DNA from 3 places in the Gottfriedia sp. NPDC057948 genome. Region 1 is predicted to be linked to each of the others. Evidence: riboswitches for the same ligand, from Rfam matches in the RefSeq annotation. Region 1 holds a riboswitch; each other region holds the start of a gene.

Region 1 (5,701 bases):
CGCAGAAACAAACCCAACAGGCAATCCAATGACAAGACCAGGTTTTACTTCTCCTTCTTTAATCAGGCGGATAAGTTCGAGTAAGGCGGTTGGGGCATTCCCAATGGCAAAAATACCGCCATCTGCTTCTTTAATCGCCTTCCGCATCGAAATAATCGCCCTTGTTGTATTCAGCCGTTTGGCTTCCTGGATGACATCTGGGTCGGAAATATAGACTTTAATTTCTCCTCCGAATTTTTGAATTCGTGCTTTATTTGCCCCACTTTGAATCATTTGAACATCTGCAACTACCATTTTCCCGCTCCGAATCGCCCGAATACCGGACTGAATTGCGTCAGGATGGAAGAGGACGCTTTGCCCAAGTTCAAAATCAGCGGATGCATGGATGATACGCTGGACAACTGGATACTGATCCTCAGTAAAAGGGTGCTCCCCAATTTCTTCATTAATCATTTCAAAACTTCTACCTTCAATCTGTTCCGGTTGGACGGTTAACGGTTTAAATTCAGTACGAAAATCCATTTATCTCACTCCTGTATTAAAATGATTGTTCTGTTGTGACAATTGGTGTGGAACCAATCTTTTTATGTAATTCTGTGATGACATCGATAAAATTAGCATAGACGGTACCATAATTCAGTTTTGGGCGGCCAATAAGGATAACCTCAATCCCCAGTTCCTTGGCTGCTTCCACCTTTTCATCGACCGATCCGACTTTCCCACTCTCTTTAGTCACCATTAAGGTGACGCCATATTGCTTATATAGGGCTTTGTCGAACTCTTTTGAAAATGGGCCCTGGATCGCAATAATATTTTTCTGTGGCAGCCCAAGTTGCTCACATTTTTCCATATTATCCATACGAGGCAGCATCCTGGCGATCAAGCGAATGTCCGGGTTACCTAATAGTTTTTCTGTGAAAATTTTAAGCGTCTTGCTGCCTGTTGTCAGCATCACCACGCCTTTATTGGCCATTGCAAGCTCCGCAGCTTCCTCGTAGCTTTCGACGACTTTCATTTTGTCATATTGGAAATTTTGTGACTCCCGTTCATATCGAATATAGTGGATTCCCGCTTTTTCGGACGCCTTGATAGCGTTTTTCGAAGCTTCTTCCGCAAACGGATGACTGGCATCGACAACCGCTAGAATACCTTTTGTGTGAATCAACTCCACCATGTCCTCATCCGTTAATCTGCCTACTTGTACACATATACCTGACTCCCTTAATTCAACCGCTGCATTTTCTGTGACTACTGAGGCCAGAAGATCGAAGCCTTCCTTTTTTATTTCTAAAGTAAGGGCTCTTGCATCACTTGTACCAGCTAATACGAAAATCATCCTCTATCTCCAGCCTTTTGCACCGCATGTTTGTGATCATGGTCATGATGTTCATGGTTATGGCCGTGATGATGATCGTGGTCATGATGGTGGTGGTGATCGATATGTTCCATCACATTAAGACGGTATTGGCAGGTATCACAGTTCATCTTCACTTCATCACGAAGGGCTTCTTCCACCCGATCGATTAAAATTGTCTGTAATTTTGGATGATAACCAAAATAGTCAGCCAACTTAATTTCAACCGCGGAATATTGATTTTGAATAGGTACCATCATATCTTCTAACCGTTTAATCAGGATGCCAGTGAATAGAAAGTAAGGCAGGATTACTACTTTTTTTGCTCCAAGCTTAATACAGCGCTCAATCCCTTCGTTAACTAAAGGATTGGTCACCCCCATAAAAGCAGGTTCGACGATTTTATAGTTTGTTTTTTCCCATAGTAATCTAGCAATTTTATATAAATCACTATTCGCATCAGGGTCGCTTCCGCCACGTCCTAACAAAAGGACAGCCGTATCGTCTTCGATGGTTTCTACATTCTCGCCAATTTCCATTAATCTAGTTTTTAGAATTTCAAATGTTTCCTCATGAACACCAATTGGTCGGCCATAAGTAAATTGAACAAACGGATATTTATTCTTTGCCTCATCAATAGCTGCTGGAATATGAATTTTGGAGTGTCCTGCCTGTAAGAGCATGATCGGAATCAAGACAACATGGTCGGCCCCTTTCTCCACACATAGATCGATGCCTTGATTCACTGTTGGTTGTTCAAATTCTAAAAAACACGTCTCGAGCAGGAAAGAATCTTCCCAAGTCTTTCTCATCTCACGGATGAACTCTCGAACCTGCTGATTTCCTTCTTGATCTCTACTTCCATGCCCCACAAATAAAATTGCTCTCAAAATATTTCCTCCCCTTTGTTTGTAAATGCCTTACCTGCCAATTATCGCTAGACTTCTCTCCTTTATTCCCCGCAAACAGCTGCTTCGATTTTAAGATTTGGTGTGATATCCTGGTACACAAAACCTTGAACTTCTTTGACCCGTTTAAAAAATTTATAGAAACGTTCATTTGGATACGCTTTTTGTTGGTACTCTTGAACAATTCCCTCTATGACCCCGACAATTTTTTCCGGTGCGATTCCTTCAGCTACGATTTGGCCATTATGGGCGGTTCTTCCAGCTGTCTTGGCTCCTAAAAACAAATCAAACGCTCCTTTACGGTAGACAATGCCAATATCTTCTTTTACGGCTCCATAACATGCCATGCCGCAGCCATTCACACCAAGTTTCAGTTCTTTTGGGAGTTCCATGCCGCCAAGCCTTACTTGTAGCTCATCGGCATAAGGGATAGAATCCTTCTTTTCTCCGTCACAAAAATCACAGGCTTTTACGGTTAATACGTCGCCAACAGGAGCAATTAAAAAGTTGGCTGCAGTTAGTTTTTCAATAATCTCATCAGGCTTAGAGGTTAAAATTTGCAGCTTCATAAAATGGTCTTGTGTGTATTCCATGACTCCTTCTTCTCCGATAATTTCGGAAAGAATGACCATCTGATGCGCGGTAAATTTTTTATTGGCGACACCAGGGCTGACCGCTACCTCAAAAATAGATTGAAAGTCTTGCTTCACAATTAAACCTTGGGTTTGTCCATAGGTCTCACCTAGGATCATTTGCAAGGCTTCCTCAGCCAACTCTCTTGGCGACTCTTTCACAGAGGTTGGGGTGACTAGTTTCTTGTTTACCGGCATACCATCTTCCATTTGCTCCAGTGCCCATGGTTCGGCTTCCTTTTGCAGACGCTGATGCGGTTTCAAAGGTTGAATTGCCTGATTTAATGTATACTTCCGCTGATAACCGCGCGGGGTGATCATCAATTCATCGTAGAAAAATGTTGATGAGTTGCCAATTAAAACGGTGGTTAACATGCCAATTTCATGATCTAACATCTCTTGTAAATTGGTTAAGACGATCTTTTGACTATCACGGAAGGCGCTCTTTACCAATCCTACAGGGGTGTCTGGCGAGCGATATTTTAATAGAATTTTTTGTGCTTCCATGATCTGCCGTGTTCTTCTCCCGCTTTTTGGATTGTATAGGGCAATCACAAAATCAGCTTGAGCGGCCGCTTCGATTCGTTGCTCGATCAAGCTCCAAGGTGTTAAATGGTCACTTAAGCTAATCGTACAGGCATCATGCATGACCGGCGCGCCTAATAAAGCAGCACAGGAGTTGATGGCAGAAATGCCAGGGACCACCTCCACTTTTACCCCTGAGTCTTTTTTCCAGCCTTTTTCAATTAGCACTTCGTAAACAAGTCCTGCCATTCCATATACACCGGCATCACCGCTCGAAATGACAGCTACCGTGTAACCGAGCTCAGCTTGTTTCACAGCCTCCTGCGCACGGCTCACTTCTTCTGTCATTCCTGTGCTGATGATTTGCTTTCCAGCTATTAATCCCTTGATTAAATCCACGTAGGTTTTGTAGCCGATAATGATATCACTTTCTTGGATGGCTTCCTTTGCCCGTCCGGTAATATGTTTTTCATCACCTGGGCCAAAACCAATAACCAATAATTTACCTTTCACACTATTACGCCACCTTCCACAATTTCAAACTAGAATCCAGCTACTATCCGCTGTTAAATCTTTTCTTTAACCGCTTTTTGTATTCCTTCGATGCATTCCGACCCTTCTGGATGTATGAATCCAGCTTCGGAATATTGATAGATCGAATGCTCCTGAAGGCAATGACCTTCAGCCAGATGACGCTTTACAATCGTAGTTCCCACTTCTGGGGTTACGTTTTTATACCAAGTCCCTGAAGGATAGACGATGGCAACAGGTGCATCCTTACATCTCCCGTTGCATCTCGTTCTTGTAGTATGTATGATTGAATCTAAGCTTAAATTGGTGATTTCATTCCGTATTGCTTGTGTCGCTTCCTCCCCACCCTTTCTCATACAGCTGCTGCCGTTACAAATGAGGACATGATGTTTCGTCCCTTGTAAATTCCAAGTAGTCATGTAACATACTCCCTTTCGTTTTTTCATAAAAAAAGCACCCCTATGGACATAGGGGTGCAGAATAAATACACACAAAAAAATAGCGATGTAAGTTCAGCACTTCTACCTATGTTCCCGTAGGTTGATTGAAGCTATTAGGTAAAGGCAGGTCTCCTGACTTAGGTTCATCATTCTATTGCGTCTTCCCAAATTCCTTCAGTGACATCTGCAATGAACTCCCCTTACAGTGGCGGGTACCGTGACGGATTTAAACCGTACTTCCCTTTTAAGCACTAATTTTCATAGTGCACCAATCCTAATCTATTCAATTTTTAAAAAGACTTGTTTCTTCTAGAGGCATAATATAGGCATAAAAAATGATTTAGAATCATTAAAACGAAAAAATCCGTTCAACAAAAGTTGAACGGATAAAACGCCAGCACAAAGAAAGTTAAAAAATAATCCTTTTTGTCCAAACGTTTCATCTTCTCAACACCCGAAGAAATCGAAACTTTAAAAGCTAAGACAGGTCTCCTGACTTGTGTATCTTCCTACTTTAGACCCTTCCCGTAACGTCCATATAAACGTTTCAGTGGTTTGTCTATTTCGTCCACACTTACAGTTGCGGGGACAGTTCTGGTAATGCTCCAGATTCCCTATTAAGCCCTAAGGCATCTTAACTAATTGTTAACAAATTAGTATTTAATTTATTAGATAATATTATTCTAGTCTATCAGATTTAATATTTCAAGAGTTTTTAAACTACTTTAAGGAAAACGCTACCCTCCAATAACTTCATCTTGGTTAAGTAATTGAATGTAATATAGAAATAGCAGAAATTAAATATCGACATTTCTTTTTTTAAAACTTTTTGTTATTAAGGACAAGTAAAAAGTGAACTCTTCGTGTGGTTTTCTTGTAAACTTGTCCGTGAAATTGTCCGCACTTTTATTTATTTTTAATTCTATAAAAAAGGAAATAAAAAAAACCTTGAAATTACAAGGTTTTTTTATTATATTTTTTCGACTAAAACAGCCGTTCCATGAGCGACTATTTCATTGTTACTCTATTACATCTTATCAACCCAATACATTTTCACATCACAAATCCTATCGGATCTGTCCCGAGTACTGGCCCCACCTACGCCAAATACGATGATAGCCACACATGCCATCCAACCTACTATTTAGTATAACAGAAAACGCTTACATTTTCAATATTTAGAATATTCGTTAAAAATATTTTAATAACTCAAGAATAACTGACTTTTCTTTCCCTTCAGATACCATCAATCACTTTGTAATTTTTATGTGATACAACTGTTCTGTTTCCTTCAAACACCAATTCCGTTTT
Region 2 (5,701 bases), on a different contig from region 1:
AGTACCTAATACTTTTATAATCATTCTAGGTTTTATGTTATTTGCACTGTTTTTTGGAGCAGGAAATCTGATTTTTCCACCTATACTTGGACAGTTAGCTGGAAAAAACTTATGGATCGCCAATGCAGGCTTTTTAGTTACTGGAGTTGGATTACCATTGTTAGGTGTTACAGCTTTTGTTTTTTCAGGTGAAAAAAATTTGCAATCTTTAGCTAGACGTGTACATCCGTGGTTTGGTATTGTATTTACTACGGTTCTTTATCTAGCAATTGGTCCATTTTTTGCTATCCCTAGATCAGGGAATGTATCGTTTGAAATTGGCGTTAAACCTTTTTTATCAAATGATGCAAGTCCTGGTGCATTAATCATATTTACAATCTTATTTTTCACAGTTACATGCTTGTTATCACTTAATCCTACAAAGATTATTGATGTAGTAGGAAAATTTCTAACTCCTATTAAATTAACGTTTATCGGATTGCTTGTTGTTATCGCTATTGTTCATCCAATTGGGAAATTTCAAGAGCCATTTAAAGGGTACACAACAAATGTGTTTTTTAAAGGTTTCCAAGAAGGCTATTTAACAATGGATGCTCTTGTAGCTTTTGTTTTTGGAATTATTATTGTAAACGCAATTAAAGGAAAAGGAGTTACGAATAAAAAACAGCTTATGATCATTTGTGGAAAGTCAACAGCAATAGCTGCTTCACTTTTAGCAATAATCTATTCAGCTCTTTCTTATATGGGAGCTTCTAGTGTTGAGAAACTTGGTCGATTAGATAATGGAGCTGAAGTTTTAGCGAAAGTTTCAGACTATTATTTTGGTTCTTATGGGGCAATATTATTAGGTTTAATGATTACAGTGGCATGTTTGACTACGAGTGTAGGTCTAATCACTGCTTGTTCTACTTTTTTTCATGAATTGTTTCCAGCCATTTCTTACAAAAAAATTGCGATCATTATGACTGTATTTAGTACACTTATAGCTAATATAGGGTTAACTCAGTTAATTAAAGTTTCAATTCCTGTATTAATGACACTATACCCTATCGCTATATCTTTAATTTTCTTAACATTCTTACACTATACATTTAAAGGTAGGTCAGAAGTGTATCAAGGTAGTTTGATCTTAACTTTTATTGTCAGCCTTTTTGATGGGTTAAACTCAGCTGGAATACAAATTGAAGTAATTCATCATTTCTTCACTAAGTACCTCCCGTTGTATAGTTTAGGTTTAGGTTGGATATTTCCAGCTATTATTGGTGGTTTTATTGGTTATTTTATTAGTATTTTACGAAAGAAAAATAAGGAAAATATTCCAAGTTCAATTCGAAAGATCAGTTAATGATAGGAAAATAAAGAAGCTTTATAACTGTAAATATTCTAAAGTAAGTTAGTAATGGTTTTAGGGGAGAAGTTTTTAAGGTTGATTCAAAAAGTGACAATTGTTTCATCAGGAAGGGGAGGAAATAGAATGGCACAAAAGGAATTGAAAAAAGGATTGAAAGCGCGCCATATTCAGATGATTGCTTTAGGCGGTACAATCGGTGTAGGTTTATTTATGGGTTCAACGAGTACCATTCATTGGACAGGCCCATCAGTAATGCTTGCTTATGCAATTTCGGGGATATTTATCTTCTTCATTATGCGTGCAATGGGGGAAATGTTATACCTAGAGCCAAGTACTGGTTCATTTGCGACATTTGGCCATAAATATATACACCCTTTAGCAGGGTATATGACTGCTTGGAGTAACTGGTTCCAGTGGGTTATTGTTGGAATGTCAGAAATTATAGCAGTTGGGGCATATATGAAGTACTGGTTTCCAGACTTACCTGCTTGGATACCAGGAATTATTGCAATTGTGATTCTTGGTGCAGCAAATTTAATTTCGGTTAAATCATTTGGTGAATTTGAATTTTGGTTTGCAATGATTAAAGTCGTTACGATTTTATTGATGATTGTTGCAGGATTTGGTCTTATTTTCTTTGGTCTTGGAAACGGTGGAAATGCGATTGGTATATCTAACCTTTGGAAAAATGGCGGCTTCTTTACAGGTGGTTGGTCAGGTTTCTTCTTTGCACTTTCACTAGTTGTTGGAGCTTATCAAGGCGTTGAATTAATCGGTATTACAGCTGGAGAAGCAGAAAATCCGAAAAAAACATTAAAAGATGCGATTCAAAGTCTTATTTGGCGTATTTTAATTTTCTATATTGGTGCTATTTTTGTAATTGTAACAGTTTTCCCTTGGGATCAACTAAATTCGATTGGTAGCCCGTTTGTTGTAACTTTTGCAAAATTTGGTATTACAGCTGCAGCTGGAATTATTAACTTTGTCGTAATCACTGCTGCATTGTCTGGTTGTAACAGTGGTATTTATAGTGCAGGTCGCATGCTTTATACATTAGGTATAAATGGACAAGCACCAAAATATTTTACAAAAGTCTCAAATAACGGAGTGCCTTTATTCGGTACGTTCGGTGTACTAATTGGTTTAGTAATTGGTGTTATTTTAAATTTTATTGCACCAAAAAACTTATTCGTGTATGTATACAGTGCAAGTGTACTTCCTGGGATGATCCCGTGGTTTGTCATCTTAATTAGTCATATTCGTTTCAGAAAAGTAAAAGGAGATGAAATTAAAAATCATCCTTTTAAAATGCCTTTTGCACCATTTACTAACTACTTAACATTAGCCTATTTAGTTATGGTATTGATCGGTATGTGGTTTAATGATGACACACGTATCTCACTTATTGTAGGGATTATTTTCTTGGCAATCCTTGTCGTTTGTTTCTATGCTTTTGGTATCGGAAAACGTGTACCATTAGATGCTCAATCAGATGAAGAAATAGCTAATTAATACATTACTTAGTTTGATGGTAAGATGTTTCTTTGAACATAGCTATTCAATAAAAAAATAAATTTTATAAACAATCAATGCGTTCGTATGATAAGATCAAACAGTAATGAAACTGGATGAGATTAATATACGAACGCATTTTTTAATTTCTTGAATTACTAAATCAACAGCATTTATTTAATCCAAAATAAAAATTTTTTTTAAATAGTTCGGAAAATAAAAAATAAATATTTTGACTATTTTTGCATTTTATGACAAAATGATGAAAACTAAATAGTAGGGAATAGGTGTAAATGAAGTTCAAAGTTTGAAATCATTTACTTAAAAGGGAAGTTTGGTTTAATTCCAACACGGTCCCGCCACTGTAATAGAGGAGTAAATATGAAGATGCCACTTATTAAAATAGGGAAGGCTTTTATTTACAAAGATTCTTAAGTCAGGAGACCTGCCTATTCTAACGACGCTGTTTGACCTACGAGAGATAGGGAGGTGCCTTATGGAAAGAAAGCTTAAGTTAACGTATTCTAATTATTTATGTTTTCCAACTTAAAGGCATTTTTGTCTCTTATGAGATAAAAATGCTTTTTTATTTTAGTTAAAAGGAGAGGGTAAAAGTGGTACACATAAGTAATCTAGGATATCCGAGAATTGGTGAAAATCGTGAATGGAAAAAAACGTTAGAAAGCTTTTGGCAAAAGAAAATGAATCAAGAAGAATTTGAGAAGGAAATGAAATCACTAAGATTAAGCTCAATAAAAAAACAGTACGATTTAGGTGTGGAGCTAGTCCCTGTAAATGATTTTACGTTTTATGATCATGTACTAGATTTTGCCACTATGTTTGGCTGGATTCCTAGTCGATTTGGTGAAATTAATGATAGACCAAGTCTAGATACGTATTTTGCATTAGCAAGAGGAAGTAAAAACATTGTAGCTTGTGAAATGACGAAATGGTTTAATACAAACTATCACTATATCGTTCCTGAATATCAAAAAGAAAAGCAATCTAAATTACTATTCAATAAGCCTTTAGAAGCATACAAAGAGGCATTCATTGAGCTTGGTATAAAAACGAAACCTGTCATTCTAGGAATCTATTCATTTGTACAGTTAGCAAAAGGTTACCAGGAAGAAGAAAAACGAAACATAATAAATAATCTAGTAAGCCTTTATATACAAATGCTTAAAGAGCTAGAAAGTGAAGGTGTTGAGTGGGTACAAATTGATGAACCATGTTTTGTGTTAGAAGAATCAAGCGAAGATATTCGTTTTATGAAAGAAGTATATGATCAAATCGCAAAAGCTGTACCTACATTATCAATCATGCTTCAAACTTACTTTGAAGCAGTTGAACAATATAAAGAACTAATTTCATTCCCAGTAGAAGGCATTGGTCTTGATTTTGTTCACGGTAAAGATGGAAATTTAGAGTCGATCCTGAAGTACGGATTTCCAAATGACAAGGTATTAGGCGTAGGAATACTTAATGGGCGTAATATTTGGAGAAATGATTTAAATGATTCCATTGATTTTTTAAATTCTCTTAAAAAAGAAATAAGTCCAAAAGATTGGTGGATTCAACCGTCTTGTAGTTTGCTTCACGTACCAGTTACAAAAATTGAAGAGAAATTATTAAATGAAACATTGTTCGAGGCATTATCGTTTGCCGATGAAAAATTAGAAGAGCTAGTTATACTAAAAAGTTTATTTATAAACAAAGCGAGAATGTTTGAAAATGAAGTTAAATATGCAAGTAATTGTTTAGTAAATTTAAAACAGCTTAGCAAAAAAAATCATTCAACTAGTAATGAATTGGAATCCATTAATGAAGAAGATTTTAGAAGACCAGTACCATTCCATTTAAGATATCCATTACAAAATAAAGTAATGAATTTACCGATTTTACCAACGACTACAATTGGAAGTTTCCCTCAAACGAAGGAAATTAAACAAATAAGACAGCAATGGCGCAAAGGAAGAATTGATGATTCAGAATATATGAATCAAATTAAATTGAAAATTAAAGAATGGGTTGAACTTCAAGAAAATATTGATATGGATGTATTGGTACATGGTGAGTATGAGCGTACGGATATGGTTGAATATTTTGGTGAGAAACTAGAGGGATTTGCATTTACGAAAAAAGCATGGGTTCAATCTTATGGATCACGCTGTGTTAAACCGCCAATTATTTTTAGTAAAGTTGAATTTACAAAGCCCATTACTGTAAATGAAACTGAGTATGCACAAAGCTTAACAGCAAAACCAGTCAAAGGGATGTTGACAGGTCCAGTAACAATATTAAATTGGTCATTTGTTCGTGAGGATCGAACAAGAGAGGAAATAGCAAATGAAATTGCATTAGCTTTACGTAAAGAAGTAAATGCACTTGAAGCTGCTGGCATTTCAATTATTCAAGTTGATGAACCTGCAATTCGAGAAGGTTTACCTTTGAAGCAAAAAGATGGGGCTCAATATTTACATTGGGTAACGAGAGCATTTCGTTTAGCTACATCAAGCGTCCGAAATGAAACGCAAATACATACTCATATGTGCTATAGCAATTTTAGCGATATTATGGACACAATTATTGATTTAGATGCAGATGTTATTTCAATTGAACATGCAAGAAGTCATCAAGAATTTTCTACTTATTTAGCTGAGTCCCCTTACCCATTTGGAATTGGTTTAGGCGTGTATGATATTCATAGTCCGAGGGTACCGTCGGTTGAGGAAATGGAAGAAAATATTATTAGTTCTTTAAAAGTATGTGATGCAAATAGATTTTGGGTTAATCCAGACTGTGGTTTAAAGACGCGTAATGAAACTGAGGTAATAG
Region 3 (5,701 bases), on a different contig from region 1:
ATTAGTCATTTTTTTCTCCTTAAATCAAAAATAGAACCTCACATATAAATGTACTTTACCAAATTTATTAGTAAATTACATTTAAAATAGAAGTTCTAAAAACAAATACTATTATTAAGGATTTGAAACTATTTTTAATTCATGAAAATTTTTATCTAATATAATATCCTTTAATTTTTCTCGATTTCCTCCGATAAATAAAAGGCCAATCGTTAAAACAAACACCACAATCAACAAACATCTCCTAAGAAAATCAAACATTATTTACCTCCCACCTGAAAATGTAAAAAGTGTTTAATCTGCCCAATAACTCGTGGACTATCAACTGGTAATTCAAAAAAAATTGGACTAAGCTACTTACTCATTTCAAACCTTTAACTCTTATGTATATTACTTAAGATGTACTTGAGCAAATCGAAAATGTAAACGACAAGAAGTACTTTTACTAATCATACACTCAATCATTCTATGATGGAAAAATCTTATTTATACAAAAAAAATAGCGATTGATTAGAAAAATTTAACTATTCAATCGCTATTTTTCTTATTTATTTTTTATCAGTTCGAAATACAATTGCTCCTCGCTCGTATTCTACATCCTTAATATTTAAACGTGTGTTGATTAACCTTGCAAGTGCAAAGAAATAATCAGATAATCGATTCAAATATAAAAATACTGGAAGATGAATATTTTCTTGCTTCATTAATGTTACGACCGTTCTTTCGGCACGTCTCGTTACCGCTCTTGCTTGATGAATGATTGCAGCAGGCTTTGACCCACCTGGTAAAATAAAACGTTGTAATGGGGGAGTTGCTTCCATATATTCATCGATTAATGTTTCAAGCTCTTCAACCATTTTCTCTGTCGTTTTAAAAGGGATGCTATCCTTTACTACTGCCAAATCTCCACCACAGTCAAATAGTTCATGTTGGATCTTTTGAAGTGAATTGTAAATATCTCTCGTATCTTGATGATCTAAATATGTCATTGCGTAACCAACGATTGTATTTACTTCGTCAATTGTCCCGTAAGACTCTACCCTTAAATCATCTTTGTCAACTCGTTTACCTACTAAGCTAGTCTGACCTTTATCCCCAGTTTTTGTATAAATTTTCATGAAAAATCTCTCCTTTTTTCAATTTTAATTTACAATACATTACTTTTATAAATAATGACTTTTTTATTTGTTTCGGGATTATCTAAAATTTGAAAAGATGTGTCATATAAACCTTTTAATAAATCTTCACTTAAAACTAAGTCTGTTTTTCCTTCGATATAAATTTTTCCGTCCTTTAATCCTATTAATCGATCACAGTAAAGACTTGCTAAATTCAAGTCATGAAAAACAGTTACGATCGTTTTATTCTCATGTTTTTGTAATTCCTTTAAAACATCTAAAATTTTAATTGTATGCATTAAATCTAAATGGTTACTTGGTTCGTCTAAAAAAATATATGGTGTTTCCTGAGCAAAGCATTGAGCAAGAAATACTCTTTGACGCTCACCACCACTAATTTCATTTATGAGGCTTTTTTCCATCTTCTTAGTACCAGTCATCATCATTGCATTATTGACTGCAGTTTCATCGATTGTGGACCAGCTAGGAAAAAAGGAAGACGAATGAGCAAGACGTCCAAGTTTAACTGTTTCTTTTACCTCATAAGAATATGTATAGGAATTTTGTTGTGATAAAACAGCAATCTTTTTTGCTATTTGTTTATTAGACATACTAGATACAAATTCTCCATCTAACATGACATTTCCTTTAGACGGTTTAAAAAGTCCACTAAGAATATTTAAAAACGTTGACTTTCCACTCCCATTTGGACCAATAATTCCTAGCCATTCTCCTTGATTAATAGAATAAGACAGTTCATCCAAATCAGTATGAATTCCATCATATGAATATGAGATATCTTGACATTTAATCATACTTTTCCCCTATTTCTTTTCAAAGATAGTAAAATTAATGCAAATATTGGAGCACCAATTAATGAAGTAATTACCCCGATTGGTAACTCTCTTGGGGCTAATACAACTCTTGATAATATGTCCGACCCGATTAAAAATATTGCGCCATTGATCATTGATAATGGAAGTAATTTTTTATGTAATGGCCCTACCAAAGTTCTAGTAAAATGCGGAACAACTAATCCCACAAATCCAATTGTTCCAGAAACAGCTACTGCTGCACCAGACAAAATACTACCAGTTAACAAAATTAAATAAGTGGATTTTTTTACATCAATTCCGATATGTTTTGCATTTGTGCTACCAAATGTCATCGCATCTAGCTGCCTATTTTGACTAAATAAAATTAAGAATGAAATGATTAAAAACGGTAATAAACTAAGAGAGTACTGAATGCCCCTCCCACCGATATTACCCATTAACCAGCCAATTACTGTACGTAATTCATTATTTGAAAACGTTATAAATAATGATAATAATGCAGAACAAAACGAACTTATTATAATGCCACCTAGTATGATTGTCTCTACATTAAGAGATGGATCTAGTTTTCGAACAAATAGTAATAATAAGATGAGTGTTCCAAATCCAAATAATATACTAACAACTGGCAAAGTAAAATAAGTTACAAAAGGTAAGCTTATTTGAAAAAATAAAACAACCACCGCTCCTACAGAGGCACCTGAAGAGACACCTAATGTAAAAGGATCAGCTAATGGATTTTTAAGTATTCCTTGAAATGCAACACCTGCCAACGAAAGGCTAGCACCGACTAATCCAGCTAACATTACCCTTGGCACTCGTATATTCATGACAATTGTTTGAATATCAGCTGGAACATAATCAGTTTTAAATAGAGCATCTGAAAAGCTAGAAATAATAGAAGAAAAGGGAATCGATGTAGACCCAATCGAAACCCCTAAAATAAATAAAAAAATTAATAAGATAATTGGAATTAAAAAGATTAAATATGTATTATTTATAAAGCTCTGGGTAAACCGCCTTTGCAATTGCTTCGACTCCCTCTGCAAGTCTTGGACCAGGTCTAGATGTTGTATCTGAATTAACATCATATACACGGTGATTTTTAATTGCGTTTACTGTTTGCCAGTTTTTTCTAGCCATTACAGTTTTTTCTAAATTTGGAACATAATATCCATAAGTAGTTAAAATCACATCAGGATTCGCTTTAATAGCTGATTCCTCACTATACTTAACCCAACCTTTTTCACTTTCAGCAACGTTTTTAGCATGAACAATCGAAAGCATTTCATCTAAGAACGTACCTTTACCTGCTGTATATATTTCTGGTGGTCCTGATATTTCAAGCCAAACCTTTGGATTTGTATTTGCTTTAGCTGTTTTTTTGCTAATTTCATCTAATTTTGTTTTCATACCAGTTACTACTTTTTTCGATTGCTCAGTTTTTCCCGTTATTTCTCCAACTTGTTGAATTGTATCATACACGTCTTTAATAGTTGCAGCATTTTTTACAACAAAAACATTGATCCCCGCTTGTTTGATCTGTTCTAAACCGTCAGCAGAAATTCCTAAACTTGATTCATGCGCTAAAACTAAATCTGGCTTTAATGAAATAATTTTTTCAACATTATAAGTCATATCGGCATTATTTCCGCCAACTTTATCAATTGATTTTACTTCTTTTGGATAATTGTCAAAATCCGTTACCCCTACTACATCCTTGCCATCACCAATAGAAAACAAGATTTCAGTATTACTTGGAATAAGTGATACGATTCTTTTAGGTGCCTCTTTAAAGCTAACTTCTTTGTTCGTTGCATCTTTTACAGTCATTGGAAAAGTTGCTTGTTCACTCTTACTTACATTCGATTTTTTTTGTGTCGTATCATTATTACAACCAAATAATCCTAAACACAATAACATAATGATAAAACTTGATAAAAACTTCTTCATTTAAATCCTCCTAATATTTTGGAAAGCATAAAAAAAACCCATTCATTTTGAACGGGGCTGAAACAACATATAAATACAAGAATTCTTGCAACTGCTGCTTCAAATTCTTACTCCCCGAAGAATTGAACAAGGATGAATTTAGCAGGTCTACTGACTTTGTTTCAACCTACTCCGACCTTCCCATTCTTAAAGAACAGTGGCTATTCGTTTCGTCCACATTACAGTTGCGGGGACAGTTCTGGATTATACCAGATTCCCTTTTAAGCAATACTTGCACTAAACTCATCAATATTTCATTAATTCAATCGTAAGATAAATTTGGTAAGAATTCAATTATTTTCTTTATATGTTTATTATTTTACTTATTTTTTTGTTTTTTGCGTGTTTAGCAGTGATATCTTCTGTAAACTTAAAAGTAATATGTTTTATATGAAACAAGATTACTCTACATCTTTTTCGTTCATTCGTAAATTATGCGGTATTTTAACTTTAAATGTCGTTCCCTGTCCTACTTCACTATAGACCTGAATCGATCCACCATGTGCTGTTACAATATTTTTAACGATTGATAAACCTAAACCCGTGCCACTTCTACCTCTTGTACGAGCTTTATCCGCTTTATAAAAACGTTCAAATACAAAAGGTAAATCTTCTTTTGAAATCCCTGCACCTGAATCAATAAAATTAAATGTAGTTGATCTTTCATTTTGATTTACTGAAACAATTATTCTTCCATTTTCATTTGTATGTCTTATTGCATTATCAATTAAATTTGTAAAAACCTGTTCCATCCGATCCTCATCTATGTAGATATTTAAATGCGGAATGTTGTCGATTTCTCCAAATAGTTTAATATTTTTTTCCTTTGATAAACCTTTAAACTTGCGTAAAATCCGATCTACAAATTGTACTAGAGGAACGAAGTCTCTATTTAGTTCAGTAAATCCGTTCTCCATTCTTGCTAAATCTAACAAATCATTTACTAATCGACCCATTCTAAGTGACTCATCATAGATGATTTGTGACAATTCTTGCATCTCTTCCTTGGATTCTGCTACACCATCAACAATCGCTTCGCTATAACCTTGTAATAAGGAAATAGGCGTTCGAAGTTCATGAGAAACATGCGCTATAAAATCTTTTCTCATCTTTTCTAAACGTCTTTGTTCTGTAACATCCCGAATCACCGCTACAACGCCTCTTATATTTGTTTGATTATAAAGAGGCGACATTAAAACTTGCCAATTGCCTTGATCGAAATTTAGTTCTATAAATTGCTTTTTCTCACTTTCGACAACTAATACAAATAAATCTAATAGTTCCTTCGTTAAAACAAGTGAAGAAGGTTCTTCAAATTGATCATCATTAAGCATTTTCAAAAAACGTTCAGCTGGTGGATTCGATGTCACGATTTGACCTTCTTTATCAATCGAAATTACACCATCTACCATACTTGTAATAATATTAGAAACTTTCTCCTTCTCTTGTTTTAATGCATTCATATTAAAATTTAATTGTTTACTCATCTTGTTAAATGAATACGCAAGTTCTCCAATTTCATCACTTGAATGGATTGGTACTTTCACATTAAAATTCCCTGAAGTCATACTACTTACAACTTCTTTCATCTTTCTAAGAGGAGCTGTAATTTTAGAAGAAAGAAAAAATGAGAAAAATGTTGTTAATACGATCCCAATCGATGCCGCGAGCAAGACAAAATTAGTCGTTTGGTGAATCATCACTTTTACAGGTTGTAATGTTTGGTATATAAATACAGCTCCATTTTTTGAGTTT

Evidence for each region. A riboswitch is a leader RNA that binds a small molecule or an ion and turns the genes downstream of it on or off. The one in region 1 is predicted to bind cobalamin.
Region 2: linked by a shared signal. The riboswitch ahead of metE (5-methyltetrahydropteroyltriglutamate--homocysteine S-methyltransferase) and the one ahead of ACFVRR_RS13615 ((2Fe-2S) ferredoxin domain-containing protein) in region 1 are both predicted to bind cobalamin.
Region 3: linked by a shared signal. The riboswitch ahead of ACFVRR_RS10150 (ABC transporter substrate-binding protein) and the one ahead of ACFVRR_RS13615 ((2Fe-2S) ferredoxin domain-containing protein) in region 1 are both predicted to bind cobalamin.

The regions. Positions count from the first base shown of each region.
Region 1 covers NZ_JBHVPN010000008.1:2,708-8,408, reverse strand. Annotated here, with positions in the region: gene ACFVRR_RS13635 (precorrin-8X methylmutase) at 1-522, opposite strand, end outside; gene cobK (precorrin-6A reductase) at 539-1,336, opposite strand; gene ACFVRR_RS13625 (sirohydrochlorin chelatase) at 1,333-2,244, opposite strand; gene cobJ (precorrin-3B C(17)-methyltransferase) at 2,307-3,932, opposite strand; gene ACFVRR_RS13615 ((2Fe-2S) ferredoxin domain-containing protein) at 3,986-4,369, opposite strand; cobalamin riboswitch at 4,496-4,678, opposite strand; cobalamin riboswitch at 4,856-5,042, opposite strand; gene ACFVRR_RS13610 (DUF2187 family protein) at 5,627-5,701, opposite strand, start outside.
Region 2 covers NZ_JBHVPN010000001.1:792,974-798,674, forward strand. Annotated here, with positions in the region: gene brnQ (branched-chain amino acid transport system II carrier protein) at 1-1,345, shown strand, start outside; gene ACFVRR_RS03695 (amino acid permease) at 1,475-2,863, shown strand; cobalamin riboswitch at 3,132-3,330, shown strand; gene metE (5-methyltetrahydropteroyltriglutamate--homocysteine S-methyltransferase) at 3,478-5,701, shown strand, end outside.
Region 3 covers NZ_JBHVPN010000004.1:314,545-320,245, reverse strand. Annotated here, with positions in the region: gene ACFVRR_RS10175 (phosphotransferase) at 1-9, opposite strand, end outside; gene ACFVRR_RS10170 (hypothetical protein) at 115-261, opposite strand; gene ACFVRR_RS10165 (cob(I)yrinic acid a,c-diamide adenosyltransferase) at 549-1,118, opposite strand; gene ACFVRR_RS10160 (ABC transporter ATP-binding protein) at 1,148-1,933, opposite strand; gene ACFVRR_RS10155 (FecCD family ABC transporter permease) at 1,930-2,982, opposite strand; gene ACFVRR_RS10150 (ABC transporter substrate-binding protein) at 2,948-3,907, opposite strand; cobalamin riboswitch at 4,031-4,203, opposite strand; gene ACFVRR_RS10145 (ATP-binding protein) at 4,348-5,701, opposite strand, start outside.